4 regions of the Nocardiopsis nanhaiensis genome follow, and region 3 is predicted to be linked to each of the others. Evidence: riboswitches for the same ligand, from Rfam matches in the RefSeq annotation. Region 3 holds a riboswitch; each other region holds the start of a gene.
The links. Region 3 has a riboswitch for cobalamin ahead of ACYVD1_RS01045 (ABC transporter substrate-binding protein). Riboswitches for the same ligand answer to the same signal wherever they lie in the genome.
Positions count from the first base shown of each region.

Region 1: linked by a shared signal. The riboswitch ahead of metE (5-methyltetrahydropteroyltriglutamate--homocysteine S-methyltransferase) and the one ahead of ACYVD1_RS01045 (ABC transporter substrate-binding protein) in region 3 are both predicted to bind cobalamin.
Region 2: linked by a shared signal. The riboswitch ahead of ACYVD1_RS17150 (CoA-acylating methylmalonate-semialdehyde dehydrogenase) and the one ahead of ACYVD1_RS01045 (ABC transporter substrate-binding protein) in region 3 are both predicted to bind cobalamin.
Region 4: linked by a shared signal. The riboswitch ahead of ACYVD1_RS02565 (ABC transporter substrate-binding protein) and the one ahead of ACYVD1_RS01045 (ABC transporter substrate-binding protein) in region 3 are both predicted to bind cobalamin.

Region 1 is NZ_BAAGZJ010000039.1:10,226-13,929, forward strand. It holds gene ACYVD1_RS19080 (polysaccharide deacetylase family protein) at 1-1,357, opposite strand, end outside; cobalamin riboswitch at 1,626-1,810, shown strand; gene metE (5-methyltetrahydropteroyltriglutamate--homocysteine S-methyltransferase) at 1,967-3,704, shown strand, end outside.
Region 2 is NZ_BAAGZJ010000033.1:10,814-14,517, forward strand. It holds gene ACYVD1_RS17135 (hypothetical protein) at 1-69, opposite strand, end outside; gene ACYVD1_RS17140 (hypothetical protein) at 119-658, opposite strand; gene ACYVD1_RS17145 (hypothetical protein) at 734-1,243, shown strand; adenosylcobalamin (AdoCbl) riboswitch at 2,016-2,162, shown strand; gene ACYVD1_RS17150 (CoA-acylating methylmalonate-semialdehyde dehydrogenase) at 2,161-3,660, shown strand; gene ACYVD1_RS17155 (acyl-CoA dehydrogenase family protein) at 3,657-3,704, shown strand, end outside.
Region 3 is NZ_BAAGZJ010000002.1:18,606-22,309, forward strand. It holds gene ACYVD1_RS01030 (protein kinase domain-containing protein) at 1-367, shown strand, start outside; gene ACYVD1_RS01035 (reverse transcriptase domain-containing protein) at 735-1,718, opposite strand; gene ACYVD1_RS01040 (hypothetical protein) at 1,737-1,880, opposite strand; cobalamin riboswitch at 2,013-2,224, shown strand; gene ACYVD1_RS01045 (ABC transporter substrate-binding protein) at 2,285-3,364, shown strand; gene ACYVD1_RS01050 (FecCD family ABC transporter permease) at 3,361-3,704, shown strand, end outside.
Region 4 is NZ_BAAGZJ010000003.1:155,883-159,586, reverse strand. It holds gene ACYVD1_RS02575 (hypothetical protein) at 1-1,407, shown strand, start outside; tRNA gene ACYVD1_RS02570 (tRNA-Pro) at 1,453-1,526, shown strand; cobalamin riboswitch at 1,681-1,863, shown strand; gene ACYVD1_RS02565 (ABC transporter substrate-binding protein) at 2,008-2,955, shown strand; gene ACYVD1_RS02560 (FecCD family ABC transporter permease) at 3,027-3,704, shown strand, end outside.

The sequences.
Region 1 (3,704 bases), on a different contig from region 3:
GCATGAGGATGATCGCGCCGTCCTCGGCGCCGTCGACTGCGCGCTCGGCCACCAGGTCGGCATCGCGGTCCTTCCAGTCGCTGGTGTCCACGCTCCACATGATCTGCGCCAGCCCGAGGTCCTCGGTGACCTCGGCGACGGTGTCGTCGGTGGCGCCGTAGGGCGGGCGCATCAGGTCCATCGTGTAGCCGGTCTCCCGGTACACCAGGGCCTGGGTCGCCTCCAGGTTGTCGTGGGCCGACCCCGCGCTGGTCTCGGTCAGGTTCGGGTGGCTCAGGGTGTGGTTGGCCAGCTCATGGCCCTCCGCGTAGGTACGGCGCAGGATCCACGGGTTCTCCATCACCGGGTGGCCGGTCACGAAGAAGGTGGCGCGGGCGTCGTGTTCGTCCAGGGCGTCCAGCAGCTCGGGGGTCCTGCCGCCGGGGCCGTCGTCGTAGGTCAGGGCCACGCAGTCGGTGTCGGGGTCGGAACAGTCCACTGCTTCCTCATGCGGGGCCAGCTCCCCGGGCGCACCCTCCGCGGAACCGTCCCTGTCGGTGTCGGGGGCCTCGTCCACGGAGAACTCGTGCACACCCGTGGTCGCGGCCTCGCGCACGCGCAGCCCCAGTTCGGACAGGAGGGCGTCGGCCTCGTCACGGTCGATCACGGCGTGGATCCGGCCCTCGTCGGCTGGGGCGACCTGTCCGGCGTCGAACTCCACCACCAGGTCACCGTCAGGGTTGAAGCCCACCGAGTCGTAGAGGGCGCTGATCGGGTGCAGGGCGGAGGACTCGGCGGGGCCGTCCGCCAGGGCCTCGCGCACCTGTTCGTTGAGCTCGTCCAGTTCCTCCTGTCCGGCGAGCAGGTGGGTGGAACCGTGGACCATGCCCGTCTCGGTCTCGTACCAGAAGGTGCTGTTGCCCTCGCGGGTCTCCTCGGAGTCGGTCTCCTCGGTGGTGATCCGAACACCGAGGATCCCCTCTTCTGCCGCGGTCAGGCCCCATTCGCCCATGAACGAACTCGCGCCCGGGTTGGCGGCGTCGAAGGCGTGCACCTGGGCGGTCAGGGTGCGGTCCAGGAAGTCGGTCAGCGGCGTGGCGTTCGGGATCACGGGGTAGGCGACGCTGACGTCGCTGTCGCCCTCGTAGTCGATCTCGGTCTCGTCGATGCCGGAGACGGCGTCGGCGTCCACGGTCGTGAGTTCGTCCGGTTCACCGGTGGCCGGGAGGCGTTCCTCCTCGGCCTCGGGCGGGTTGGCCGTGTTCTGGGCACTGCCCGGTTCCACGAGGGGGCCCGAGGACCGGGTCGCCAACAACACCAGCCCCAGTAGGACGACCATGGCGACCACGACCGTCAGAATGGGGCGGTCGGGGGCCATGGTCGGGCGGTCCTGCTGATTCACCTGTGTTTCTCCACGTTCATCGTCAGACGAACGTTCGCGGGGGAGGCGGGGGCGCGCTCTCCCACGTAACGCTGATGTCGGGTGTGATGCCGGGCACACGGCGGGGGTTTCGCGTCGCGGCTCCGGATTCGGCTCATGGCCGGGGGCGGCCACGCCGGGTACAAGGGCGGAGGGGGCTCTCCCTATACTTGCAGTCGTGGAAGGTACACGCTCCATACTTTTCGCCCCGGAGCCCTCCGGGGCGGGTGGTGCGTGTCGAGAGAGGGAACCCGGTGCGAATCCGGGACTGCCCCGCAGCGGTGAGTGGGAACGACCGTCGCCATAAGCACTGGTGAACCGACCGGAACAGTCGGAAAACCGGGAAGCGGTGACTGCTAGGAAACCCGGCTCTACAGCCGGAAACGCCCACGAGTCCGAAGACCTGCCTCCACCCGGCGGCGCACCCGTGCCGCCGGTGGTCCCGTGCCCCGAGGGAGGGCCGAGGACGGAGACGACCGTGCGCGCATGACGCGCGCGTTTCGGTGTGTCCGCGTCCTCGCTCACCTCGCGACCGGGATCTGGCTTTCGACGAGGGAGAGAAGCTACATGGACAAGAACTCGGCGGCCTCCCAGCCGTCCGTTCGTTCTACGGTGCACGGTTACCCGCGCATCGGTCCCGACCGCGAACTCAAGCGCGCCAGCGAGTCCTACTGGAAGGGCGGCACCACCGCCCAGGAGCTCGACGCTGTCGCCGCCGGCCTCCGCAAGGGCGTCTACGCCCAGCTGCGCGAGGCGGGCGTGGACGACATCCCCTCCAACACGTTCTCCTACTACGACCACGTGCTGGACACGGCGGTCCTGTTCGACCTCGTGCCGTCCCGCTTCACCTCCCCGGCCCAGGCCGAGGACCGGGACGAGCAACTGCGCCGCTACTTCGCCCTCGCCCGTGGTGAGCAGGGGGCCCCTCCGCTGGAGATGACCAAGTGGTTCGACACCAACTACCACTACCTCGTCCCCGAACTCTCCCCGAGCACCAGGCCGCGCCTGGTCGGTGACAAGCCCGTCGCCGAATTCCGCGAAGCCTCCGGGGCCGGCTTCCAGACCCGCCCCGTGCTGGTCGGTCCGCTGACCTTCCTGCTGCTGTCCAAGGCCGCCGACGACGCCCCCGAGGGCTGGGAGCCCATCGAGCTGCTCGACCAGCTCCTGGACGCCTACACCAAGCTCCTGGGCGACCTGAAGGCGGCGGGCGCCACCGAGGTCCAGCTCGACGAGCCGATCCTGGCCACCGACGAGGGCCGTGCCGCCGTCGGCCACCTGGAGCGCGTCTACCAGCGCCTGGGTGCCCTCACCGAGCGCCCCTCGCTGCTGGTCTCCGCCTACTTCGGCTCCATCGGCTCCGCCGCCCTGCGCGTGCTCAAGGAGTCGCCGGTGGATGCGGTCGGCCTGGACCTGGTCACCGACGGCGAAGGAGTCGCGGACCTCACCGCGGTCTCCGGTCTGGGGGCCACCCGCCTGGTCGCGGGTGTCGTGGACGGCCGCAACGTCTGGCGCGCCGACCTGCCCGCCACCGCCGCCGAACTCGGCACCCTGCTGGGCTTCAGCGACGAGCTCACGGTGAGCACCTCCTGCTCTCTGCTCCATGTCCCCATCGACCTGGACGCCGAGACCGAACTCGCGCCCGAGCTGCGCGAGGCCCTGGCCTTCGCCAAGCAGAAGGCCAAGGAGGTGGCCCTCCTGGGCCGCGTGCTCTCCGAGGGCGGCGACGCCGAACTCGGGGCGTCCGAGCCCCGGACCCCGGCCTTCACCGACGCCCGGGTGCGCGCCCGTCTGGACGCCCTGGGCAAGGACGCCTACGAGCGTCCCGAGAACCGCGGGGCGCCCAGCGAGGTCACGCTCACCACGACCACCATCGGTTCCTTCCCACAGGTCCCGGAGTTGCGCCGGGCCCGTGCCGCGCACCGCCGCGGCGAGCTGGCCACGGAGGAGTACCACCAGGTCCTCCGTTCGGAGATCGACCGCGTCATCGCGCTCCAGGAGGACATCGGCCTGGACGTCCTCGTCCACGGTGAGCCCGAGCGCAACGACATGGTCCAGTACTTCGCGGAGCAGCTGGAGGGCTACGCCACCACGCTGAACGGCTGGGTGCAGTCCTACGGTTCGCGCTGCGTGCGTCCGCCGATCCTGTTCGGTGACGTCTCGCGCCCTGAGCCGATGACGGTCGAGTGGATCACCTACGCCCAGTCGCGCACCGACAAACCGGTCAAGGGCATGCTGACCGGTCCGGTCACCATGCTCGCCTGGTCGTTCGTCCGCACCGACCAGCCGCTCGGGGAGACCGCCCGCC
Region 2 (3,704 bases), on a different contig from region 3:
CATGAAGGGCACCAGGGACGGCCTGTTCTGGAGCAGCCGTACCTGAAGTTCGTGGTCGAATCCGGGCATGGCATGAAGCTACTGAGCGTGGTCGCGTGATGTCGGTGGAATCCGGAAATCAGTGGGTGTAGACCTCGAAGGGGACGGTGAGTGTGCGCTCCAGGGAGATCCGGATCCTCAGCGGGCTGCGGGCCGCGAGCGCCGCCGGGGTGGGAGGGTGGTCAGCCGTGATGAGGCGTTCGGCGAGGATGCACACGGCCAGGTGGTCGTCGTCGAGGGAGCTTTCGAAGCGGAGCCGGAAGAGCGCTCCTTCACGGGTACGCAGGCGGGCGCCCTCGGGGGAGTGCACGACGGTGAGCCTCGCGCCGGGCCTGTGGGCGAACACGGTGTCGGACCACAGTTCCTCGTCGGCGGGGAGGTTCCCCTCCGCGACGGTGAAGGCGTCGGCGGCCCCGGCGAGGCGGTGGTCGAGTTCGGCGTCGGACACGACCAGGATCCCCGGGCCGTCGGGGTTCGCGGCGGCGGGAACCCTGTGGACGGCGAGGGAGTCCTCCACCGGGGTGACGGCGACCCACAGGGAGGCGGTCCCGAGGCTCCGGACCCTCGGCGGCGGCACGGCGAGGAGCGCGGGGGCGCGCGCGGGCGGATCGACTCCCATGATCCGGTAGGCCTCGGCGCGGATGAGGTCGAGCGACTGCTCGGGCGCGGAGCTGATCCAGGATCGGGCGGTCTCGTGCGTGTGGTCGCGGAGCTTCTCCGCCTGGTGGAACTGGGGCGGGAACGGTGCGTGGGGGTCGAGGGGCTGGGCTGCTTCGTAGAGGCGGCCGAGCGCGGAGTCGGGGTCGACGGAGTCGCGGCCGCCGGGGGAGAGCAGGACCGGGCGACCGAGGGCGGCGGCGTAGACGCTGACGGAGCCGTGGTCGGAGAGGACGAGGTCGGCGGCGGTGACGGCGGCGCGCCAGCCCTCGTCGGGCGGGATCAGGAGGAGGCCGGAGCGGAGGGTTTCGTCGAACCACGCCTCGATCTGGCGCTCACTGTGCGAGGACCAGACATTGGGGTGCAGGACGAGCGCGAGGCGGTATTCATCGTACGGGAGTCGGGAGAGGAGCCGTGGTACGAGCGAGGGGTGGGACCCGAAAAGGGAATCGGTCTTCCAGGTGGAATTGACGGTGATGAGTTTCTGTCCGGGGCGCAGGCCGAGATCGTCGCGGTAGTTGAGCCGCCTCGGCGCGCTGGCGAGTAGCCGGTCGTAGCAGGGGTCGCCAGCGAGAAAGGCGAGGGGGAGCGCGTCGGGGCAGCCTTCGCGGAGCCGGTCGAACTGTTCGGTGTGTGAGAGCGCGATGGCGGAGGGAACCAGGCGCCCTTCGTGCTTGAGGGTCCCGTCGGAGAGTCCGAAGACTTCCTGCTTCCTGCTTCCTGCTTCCTGCTTCCTGCTTCCTGCTTCCTGCTTCCTGCTTCCTGCTTCCTGCTTCCTGCTTCCACCTCTTATTATATCCGTTGCCGTGGGGAATTCTCAGGATCGGGGAATTTATCTCGTGCAGATTATCGCCGAGGCTGGCGGTGACGACGAGGTCGAATTCCATTTCCCGTGCCTGGTCCCAGGGGAGGTGGCGGACACCGTTCTCCCGGATGTACTCCTGGACGCCGTTGGCGAAGACGGCACCGCTGGTCTGGGCGCAGTAGAGCTGGACGCGGGGGTCGTGGAGCGCCGGGAGGATGTCGGCGATGCGGGTGGCGGCGGTGACGCTGTGGATCACCAGGAGTACACGCAGTGTGGTGTCGACGGTTCGCCACTCGGGGGTCAGGGCGAGGACATGGTCGGTTGCGCGGGGCGGCTCCTTGGCGGTCACAAGTCGCAGAGCCTACTGGGGGTGTCGCCCCTCCGGCAAAGGGTCGGGTATGTCCGTTCGCTGCGGTGTCGCAGCTGGCGCTGTCCTCCGCAGTGTCCTTGGCCTTCGGCTCCGCGGTCGCGCGTGATCCAAGGCGTCCCGGGCCTAGATTTAGTAGGACGTCCAACTATATGGTGAGGTGGCCGCGGAGCGGGGAAGCTGGTGCGAATCCAGCACGGTCCCGCCACTGTGACCGGGGACAACACCGGGAGTCAGGCCACCGCTCGCGGCCAGGGAATTCGTGTGATCCACGAGGATGGAGTGAACACGCATGGTCAGCGAGCTGACGCATTTCGTGCATGGCAAGAACGTCCCGGGCCGGTCCGGTCGCTTCGGCGACGTCTACGACCCCAACACCGGCCGGGTGCAGGCGCGCGTCCCCCTGGCGGACCGGGCGGAGACCGAACAGGTCATCGCCGACGCCGAGGCAGCGCAGATCGACTGGGGCTCCTGGAGCCCCCAGCGCAGGGCCCGGGTCCTGCTGCGCTTCCTGCAGCTGGTCGAGCCGGAGCGGGAGTCCATCGCTCGGGCGCTGTCCGCCGAGCACGGCAAGACCGTCGCCGACGCGCACGGCGATCTCCAGCGGGGGCTGGAGGTGGTCGAGTTCGCCGCCGGTATCCCGCACCTGGCCAAGGGCGAGTTCTCCGACAACGCGGGCGCCGGGATCGACGTGCACTCCCTGCGCCAGCCCCTCGGTGTGGTCGCGGGCATCACCCCGTTCAACTTCCCGGCGATGATTCCGCTCTGGAAGGCCGCGCCCGCGCTGGCCTGCGGGAACGCCTTCATCCTCAAGCCCTCCGAACGCGACCCCTCGGTGCCGCTCCGGCTGGCCGAACTGTTCCTGGAGGCCGGACTGCCCCCGGGCGTGCTCAACGTCGTCAACGGCGGTAAGGAGACCGTGGACACCCTGCTCACCGACCCCCGCGTGGCCGCGGTGGGCTTCGTGGGCTCCACTCCGATCGCCGAGCACGTCTACTCCACCGCCACCGCGCACGGCAAGCGCGCCCAGTGCTTCGGCGGGGCCAAGAACCACATGGTCGTCATGCCCGACGCGGACCTCGACCAGGTCGCCGACGCCCTCATCGGCGCCGGATACGGTTCGGCTGGAGAACGCTGCATGGCCATCTCCGTCGCGGTTCCCGTGGGTGAGAAGACCGCGGACGCCTTAGTCGCCAAGCTCACCGAGCGCATCTCCGGCCTGACGGTCGGCACCTCCGACGACCCCGGCGCCGACTTCGGCCCGCTCGTGTCCAAGGGAGCCCTGGAGAAGGTCGACTCCTATGTGGGGCTGGGCGTCGAGGAGGGCGCCGAACTGGTGGTCGACGGCCGCGGCCACAAGGTCGCGGGCCACGAGGACGGTTTCTTCACCGGAGCCTCCCTCTTCGACCGCGTCACCCCGGACATGCGGATCTACCGTGAGGAGATCTTCGGCCCGGTGCTGTGCGTGGTGCGCGCCGCCGACTACGCGGAGGCCCTGCGCCTGCCCAGCGAGCACGAGTACGGCAACGGGGTCTCCATCTTCACCCGGGACGGCGACACCGCGCGCGACTTCTCACAGCGGGTCGAGACCGGCATGGTCGGCGTGAACGTGCCCATCCCGGTGCCCGTCGCCTACCACACCTTCGGCGGCTGGAAGCGCTCCGGATTCGGCGACCTCAACCAGCACGGGCCCGACTCCATCCGCTTCTACACCCGCACCAAGACCGTCACTTCGCGCTGGCCCTCCGGGGTCAAGGAGGGCGCGGAGTTCACTATCCCGGTTGTCCGGTGACCCCCGCGACCACGGACGAACAGCGCGCGCTGGCCGAGACCGCG
Region 3 (3,704 bases):
CCCGTACGTGGAGGACCTGACGCTGGTGCTCAGCGTGTACCACCACGACGGTGAACCGACGCCCGGTGTGGAAGGGCTGAAGCGCTGGGAGGAGGGCTACGCTGAGGGCGGCCTCGAGGACTGGGAGTTCCTGGTTTTGGAGGACCTCTCCCCTGGGTCCGAGGTGTGGGACGTCGGGTCCTTGGAGGGACTCCACACCAACCCTGCGCGTGCGGAGTCCGAGCGGTGGCTCCTCGAGCAGCGGAAGCTCCGGACCGAGGAGCGGGCCGAGTACTTCCTCTTCGCCAACTTTCCCGCGGACCTGCGTGAGGTGTACCGGCCCCTCGTGGAGGAGGTCGCCGCCTCCTTTGGTCCGCCCGGGTCGTGACTGTGCGGAGAAGCCTCGGTCCTGGTCGCAGAACTCCTCCGCGCCGACGGGGTGCGGGTGGGAGCACCTCTGGCCAACGCGTCGCCACGGTCGGCCGTGGGGTCCTCGCGCGCGTGTTTGCCCTGGCCGATTAAGGCGTCGACTCGGCTGTCCTCACGCGACCGGGAACTCCGGGTCGACCAGGGCGAAGCTCTGGTCGAGGCAAGCGGTCACGACCAGCTTCCCGCCGACCTCCGGGCCGGTGAAGAACAGGACGGTCTGGCTGGTGGTCCACAGTGCCCTGGTCGCACTCCCCTACCAGGCTCGGACAATACCTACGCGCTCATCCCCTCAGTAGGGTCGGACCGTGGCGCCTTGCAGTGATCGCTCACGGTAGGTTTCCACGGCCCGCCCTCCGAGTGAAGTGGGCCGCCGACGAGGCGCCTCCGGCTGAGGTCCCTTTCCGAAGGCCCCTTCCCGAACCGGACAGGCCCGATTTCCAGGCATTCGACTCCCATCGCCCAACCGTCAGGACGTGCACCAAGACGCCAGTGCGCGAACAGGCGCGGAGACCGACAAGCGATCTCGGCAAGCCAGCCCATCGCACGGCGTTCCCGGTTGCGCAGCCGTTGTCTGTATTTCCGACAGGCCCACCAGACCAGCTGCCGGTTGAGCCCGCGGAGGAAGTAGAGCAACTCGGACTGTAGAAGCGCCCGTAGTAGTTGACCCACCCCTGCACGATGCTGTTGAACATGCGCGCAAGGTCGTCCAGGGACTTGTCACTGCGGCGGGCCAGGTGCCAGGACCGGATCTCCCGCCCCATGGCCTTCATCGCGTCCGTGCTCACAGCCGGCAGAAACGACACGAAGTGTTTCCCGTGCTTGTTCCTGGCCAGCCGCGGCCGGAACTCATACCCCAAGAACGTGAACTTGGTGTGCTCATACAAGCCTTGCCGGTCCGCGTCCTTGCAGTAGACGATGCGGGTCTTGTCCGGATGCAACTCCAGGCTGCCCCTCAGCCGCCGCGCGATCGCATCCCTGACAAAGATCGCCTGCTTCTGGCTGCGACAGTGCACCACCGCGTCATCGCAGTACCGTTCGAAGGTGACCGAGGGAAATTCCCGCACCAGCCAGCCGTCGAACGCGTAATGCATGAACAGGTTGGCGAGCAACGGTGAGATACCCGGCCCCTGCGCGGTCCCGCGATCCCGCTCGACCAGCATCCCGTCTTCCTGCCGCAGCGGTGCTTGCAGCCACCGCTCGACATAGAGCAGGATCCATTTCTGGTCCGGTGCAATGTGGTGGGCGACCGCTTTGAGCACGAGGTCCCACGGAACGGTGTCAAAGTACGCCCGGATGTCCAGATCGAGCACCCAGTTGGCCCGCCAGCACTACCGACGGCACACCCCGACCGCGTCCAACGCCGACCTCCCAGGTCGGTAGCCATGGGAGTCCGGATGGAAGATCGGTTCGACCTTCGCCTCCAGATACATCCCGACCACCGTCTGGGCGATCCGGTCAGCCACGGTCGGCACGCCCAGGACACCCCTTTACCCCCGGCCTTGGGGATCTCCACCGCCTTCACCGGCGGCGGGAAATAGGTGCCCGAGGAGAGCCGGTTCCAGATCTTATACAGATGGGTCGGGGCTCCCCGGGTTCAGGTGGCTTGGTACTCTTCCCCGGCCAGTCGATACCACAGATGTGGTCAGGGAATCCGGTGTGAATCCGGAACTGACGCGCAGCGGTGTGGGGGACGGGCGGAGCACGAATGCCACTGGGAAGGGCCCCCTCGACCGCAGGGCCGGGGAGGCGCCGCCTGGGAAGGCGCTCCGTCCGGTTGAACCCGAGTCCGAAGACCTGCTGGCACCTCCGTTGCACGTGCACGAGGAATCAGAAACCAGGCTCCGCGCTCGAGCCCCGACACCTCTGAGGCACACCCATGTCCCAGCTCGCGACCCGCTACGCGTTCTCCCACACGTCCCGTCGCAACCCATTCCGGGTGACGGCCTTCTTCCTCACCTCCTCCCTCCTGCTCGCCGCCTGCACGTCCCCCGACGGGACCGAGGCCGGCCCCTCCGACGCCGATGCGGCCGGCTACCCGCGGACTCTCGACAACTGCGGCCACGAGGTCACCGCTGAGGCGCCGCCGGAACGGGCCGTCTCCCTCAACCAGGGCAGCACCGAGATCCTCCTCTCCCTCGGCTTGGAGGACCGCATCGTCGGCAGCGCCACCTGGACCGACCCGGTCATGGACGGTCTGGAAGAGGCGGCCGATGCGATCCCGCGCCTGGCCGAGAACCAGCCCTCCTTCGAACGGGTCCTGGACACCGAACCGGACTTCGTCAGCGCCTCGTTCGCCTCCACGGTCGGCCAGGGCGGTGTCGCCACCCGTGACCAGTTCGAAGACCTCGGCGTGCCCGCCTACGTCTCACCGTCCGACTGTGCCTGGGGCAAGGACAACGAAGGCGGCGGCGACGGTTCCCGGTCCGAGGAGCTCACCCTCGACGCCGTGTACGAGGAGATCGAAGACCTCGCCCACCTCTTCGACGCCGAGGATCGCGGCGACGAACTCGTCGGCGAACTCCAGAGCCGCGTGGACACCGCGACCGAAGGACTCGACGCCTCCGACGTCTCCCTCATGTACTGGTTCGCCAACTCCGAGTCCCCCTTCCTCGCCGGCTGCTGCGGCGCGCCCGGGGCCATCACGGCGGAGATCGGCGCGGAGAACGCCTTCGACGACACCGATGAGGAGTGGCCCCAGATCAACTGGGAGACCGTCGCCGACCGCGACCCCGACGCCATAGTGCTCGGCGACCTCACGCGCGACTCCCAAACCGCCGAGTCGGCCGAGGAGAAGATCGCCTTCCTGGCGGACCACCCCGCCACCAGCAACCTGACCGCCGTGCAGGAGGAGCGCTACGTCCTGCTCAGCGGCCAGGCCATGAACCCCTCGATCCGGACCGTCGAGGGTGTCGAGCAGGTGGCCGACGGACTTCGGGATCTCGGGCTCGCCCAGTGAGAGGCGCCCGCCTGACCCTGCTCCTGGTGGGCGGGCTGACGGCGCTGGCGGTGTCGGTCTCGGTGACCGTGACCATCGGCCCCGCGGCCATCACCCCCGGCGAGGTGTGGGCCTCGCTCGGTGCCCGCCTCGGGATCGGCGAGAGCCCCCTGACCCCCATCCAGGACGGCATCGTGTGGGACCTGCGCATGCCGCGCACCCTCATCGCCGCGGTGTGCGGGGCGGGGCTGGCCCTGTGCGGTGCGGTCATGCAGTCCCTGCTGCGAAACCCGCTGGCCGACCCCTTCGTGCTCGGGGTCTCGTCCGGCGCCTCCACCGGTGCGGTCGCGGTGATCGTGCT
Region 4 (3,704 bases), on a different contig from region 3:
GGGGCGCTCGCCGTGGGCGGACGCCCCGAACCCCTGCGGCCCGCCGCGGGGTGGCCCCGCCGCCAGGCCGTTCTGGCCGGGCTGCTCCCGGTCGTGGTGCTGACGGCGTTCGCCACCCCCACCGTGCTCGAACGGGACCCGGTCGTGCACACCCTCGCCGGGCCGCGCACCGCTGCCGGACCGAGCACCGCCGCCGAACCCTTCAGCCAGGCCGATGCGGCAGCCCTGGAGGACGGGGACGACGCGGCCTGGGCGTGGGAGCACCCCGAAGAGGGTTCGGCTGGCGGGGCCGAGGTGGTCGCCACGGGCTACGGTGCGCTGGTTGTCGGCGGCCAAGGGGTGTGGGCCCTGGACAGCCGGGACGGTACCGAGCGCTGGCGGTTCCAGCCGGTCGGCGAGGTCCTGTGGGCCGACGCCAGCTTCGACGGTGAGCGGGTCGCGGTGCTGTACGAGGACGCCGAGCGGGAGGAACACTTGCAGAGGTCGCTGGCCGTTCTGGAGGCCGGTACGGGGAAGCTGGTCGGGGACCACCGGATCCACCGGAAAGTGGACGACGTGCTCCTGACCACCACCACGTTCGTGCAAGTGGAAGAAGGCGTCCTCTCGGTCCGGGCGCACGAGCAGGAGGGGACGGAGGACGAGGCCCGGTACGCACCTGAGACGGACTGCCGACAGGTCGGTGCCCCGGTCCTCGCGGGCCCCAGGATCCTGGTCGCCGAGGAGTGCACGCCGGACCCCGAGGACCGGGAGGGCGACGACGACCGGGAGCACGAAGTGCGGCTCCTGCACGAGGACGGCAGACCGTACGGCGGCCACGACGTACCCGGCCCGGTGGAGGAGGTGGCGGCGGCCCCGGACGGCTGGGCCACGGTGGTCCGCTACGGCGGCGACGATCCCGGCGTGCTGGCCTTCCAGAGCAGGGACGGCGACGTGATCGCCGAGGACCTGCCCGCCGGTACGGTCCCCCTCCGGGGAGAACGGTTGCTGTACACCGAGCCCGAAGGGACCGACGACGCCGACCGGGTCGAGTACCGCCTGGCGCAACCGCAGGTCGCTGTGCCCAGGGGGGAGGTCGCCGATCCCGAAGTACTGGAGAGCCTCGTGTTCACCGACGAGCGCCCCGACCCGGACAGCGTCACGGCGGGCTCCGAAGTGTTCGCGGCGGTCCACGCGGGTGACGAGGAGCCGACCGCCCTGCTCGTTGCCGAGTGGGGATCCGGCCCCGTCACGATCCCGCTCGACACGGCAGCCGAGGGCCTGTCCCCGGACGGGTCCCCCTTCGGTGTGGCGCTTGCCCCGGACACGGTCGTGGTCTCCGGCCTCTCCGCCGGTGACCGTGCCCACATCGTCGGTGTGGGCACGGTCCCAGGGGCTGACCTGGTTCGGACCGCCCCCGGAATGCGGTAAGGTTTTACCTGTTGGCGGGGCCGGAAACGGTCGTCGCGCAGCGGACGGGACGTAGCGCAGTTTGGTAGCGCACTTGACTGGGGGTCAAGGGGTCGTGGGTTCAAATCCCGCCGTCCCGACAGAGGAATAGCAGGTCATTGAGGGGCTCGTCTTCAGGCGGGCCCCTTTCTGCGTCTTCGGCGTGGTGGAAGCGGGGTTGAACCGGCGCCGGTGGGCGTTGAGCGCGGGTGCAGCAAGGGAGCACCCCCCGAAAATGTGTACCCGTGCTGGTGATAAAGTCCACGCCGTCGTGGTGTTCGGGAAGCCGGTGTAAGACCGGTGCGGCCCTCGCCACTGTGATCGGGAAGGTCATGCGCTCCCGCGAGCGGGGTCACTGGACCACAGGGTGGTCTGGGAAGACGCCGCGTGACTGTTCGACCCGTCAGCCAGGAGACCGGCCACGGCGTGTCCGATCCATCCACGAGGTGTGGAAAGGCGGCCCTGGCCTTGTTTGCCGTGCCTTCTGTCCGTCCCCCTTCTGTCCGCCCCCCTATCGTGCGAGGCACCGGTCATCGGTTTCCCCGCCGTGCGCCCGCGGTACTGTCCGCCGCGGCACTTCTGTTGGCTGGCTGCGCAAGCGCCGAATCCGACTCCTCGTCCGCGGCCTCCGACGGCATCGGCGTCGAGAACTGCGGCATGGAAGTCGAGTTCGACGCCCCGCCGGAGCGCATCTTCGCCATGAACCTGACCTCGATCGAGAACCTGATCGAGCTGGGCGTCGAGGACCGCATCGTCGGCGCCGTCGGCGACCTGGACCGCATGCGCGAGGACTTGCAGCCCCAGGCCGAGGACATCGACGTCCTCGATCCCGGCGGGGAAGACTACCCGAGCTCCGAAGCGATCCTGGAGACCGAACCGGACTTCATCTACTCGGTCTATCCGAGCGCGTTCCGGGAGGACGGAGGGGTCGCCAGCCGCGAGGAACTGCACGACCTCGGCGTCCAGAGCTACCTCTCGCCCGGTCGTTGCCCCGACCGCGACGACGAGCAGCCGCTGGAGTTCGACGAGATCTGGACGGAACTGCGCGAGGTCGGCACGCTGCTCGGCGCCGAGGAACGAGCCGAAGAGATCGCCGCCGAACAGGAAGAGACCCTCACCGCGGTCCGCGCCGACCTGCCGGACGATGTCGGGGACCTCGATGTCTTCTGGTGGGACATGGGCACCGGCGACGGCCCGACCGCCGGCGGCTGTTGCGGCGCCCCCGGCATGATCCTGCGCGAACTCGGCGTGAACAATGCCTTCGACGACCTTCCCGACCACTGGTCCAGTACCAGCTGGGAGCAGGTCGTCGAGCGGGACCCCGACCTCGTCGTCGTCGCCGACTTCGGCGGGGACGACGTCGACGACAAGCTCTCCTTCGTCGAGGACGACTCGACCCTGCGTGAGCTGCGGGCGTTCCGTGAGGACGCGGTCGTCGTGCTGCCGTTCTCGCAGACCACCCCGGGGCTGCAGAACGTCACCGCCATCGAGGAGATCGGCGCGTACCTCGCCGACGGTACCGTCCAGTGAGACTCGCCCCCCGCCAAAAGACCCAGCGGTCCACGGCCGCGCCACCCGGTAGAGGCCGGTCGCTGGGCGTCATGTTCCCGGTCGCCTTCGTACTGCTGACGGTGTCGATCGGCGTCTCGGCCACCATCGGACAGAGCGACCTGTCGGTCCGCGAGGTGTGGACCGTCGCGACCGACCGGCTCGGCCTGGCCTGGTTGCGTATCGACATGCTCGGGCTGTACGGCGTCGACGGCGTCACCGACCTTCGCGCGAACCTCGTGTGGGAGATGCGTCTGCCGCGCGTGCTCGCGGCGGCGCTGGTCGGCGGCGGCCTCGCGATCGTCGGTGCCGTGATGCAGACCCTGACGCGCAACCCGATGGCCGACCCCTACCTGCTCGGTATCTCCTCGGGCGCGTCACTCGGGGCGGTCGCGGTGATCGTCGCCGGACTGAGCATCGGTAGCCTCGGCGTGGCCGGCGGCGCGTTCGTCGGCGCGCTGGGCGCGTTCACGCTCGTGTTGGCCCTCGGGCAGCGGTCCGGTCGGCTCACGCCCACGCGCATGATCCTCGCCGGGGTCGCCGTGGGGGCCTTCGCCTCCGCTGTGACCTCCTTCCTGATCATCTGGGTCGCCGACCCGCACGCCACCCAGGAAGCGCAGTTCTGGCTGTCGGGGTCGTTGGCCGCGGCGCGGCTGCCGACCGTGTACACCATGGCGCTGGCCGTGCTGATCGGGCTGCTGGTCTTCGGTGTCGCTGCCCGGCAGTTGAAC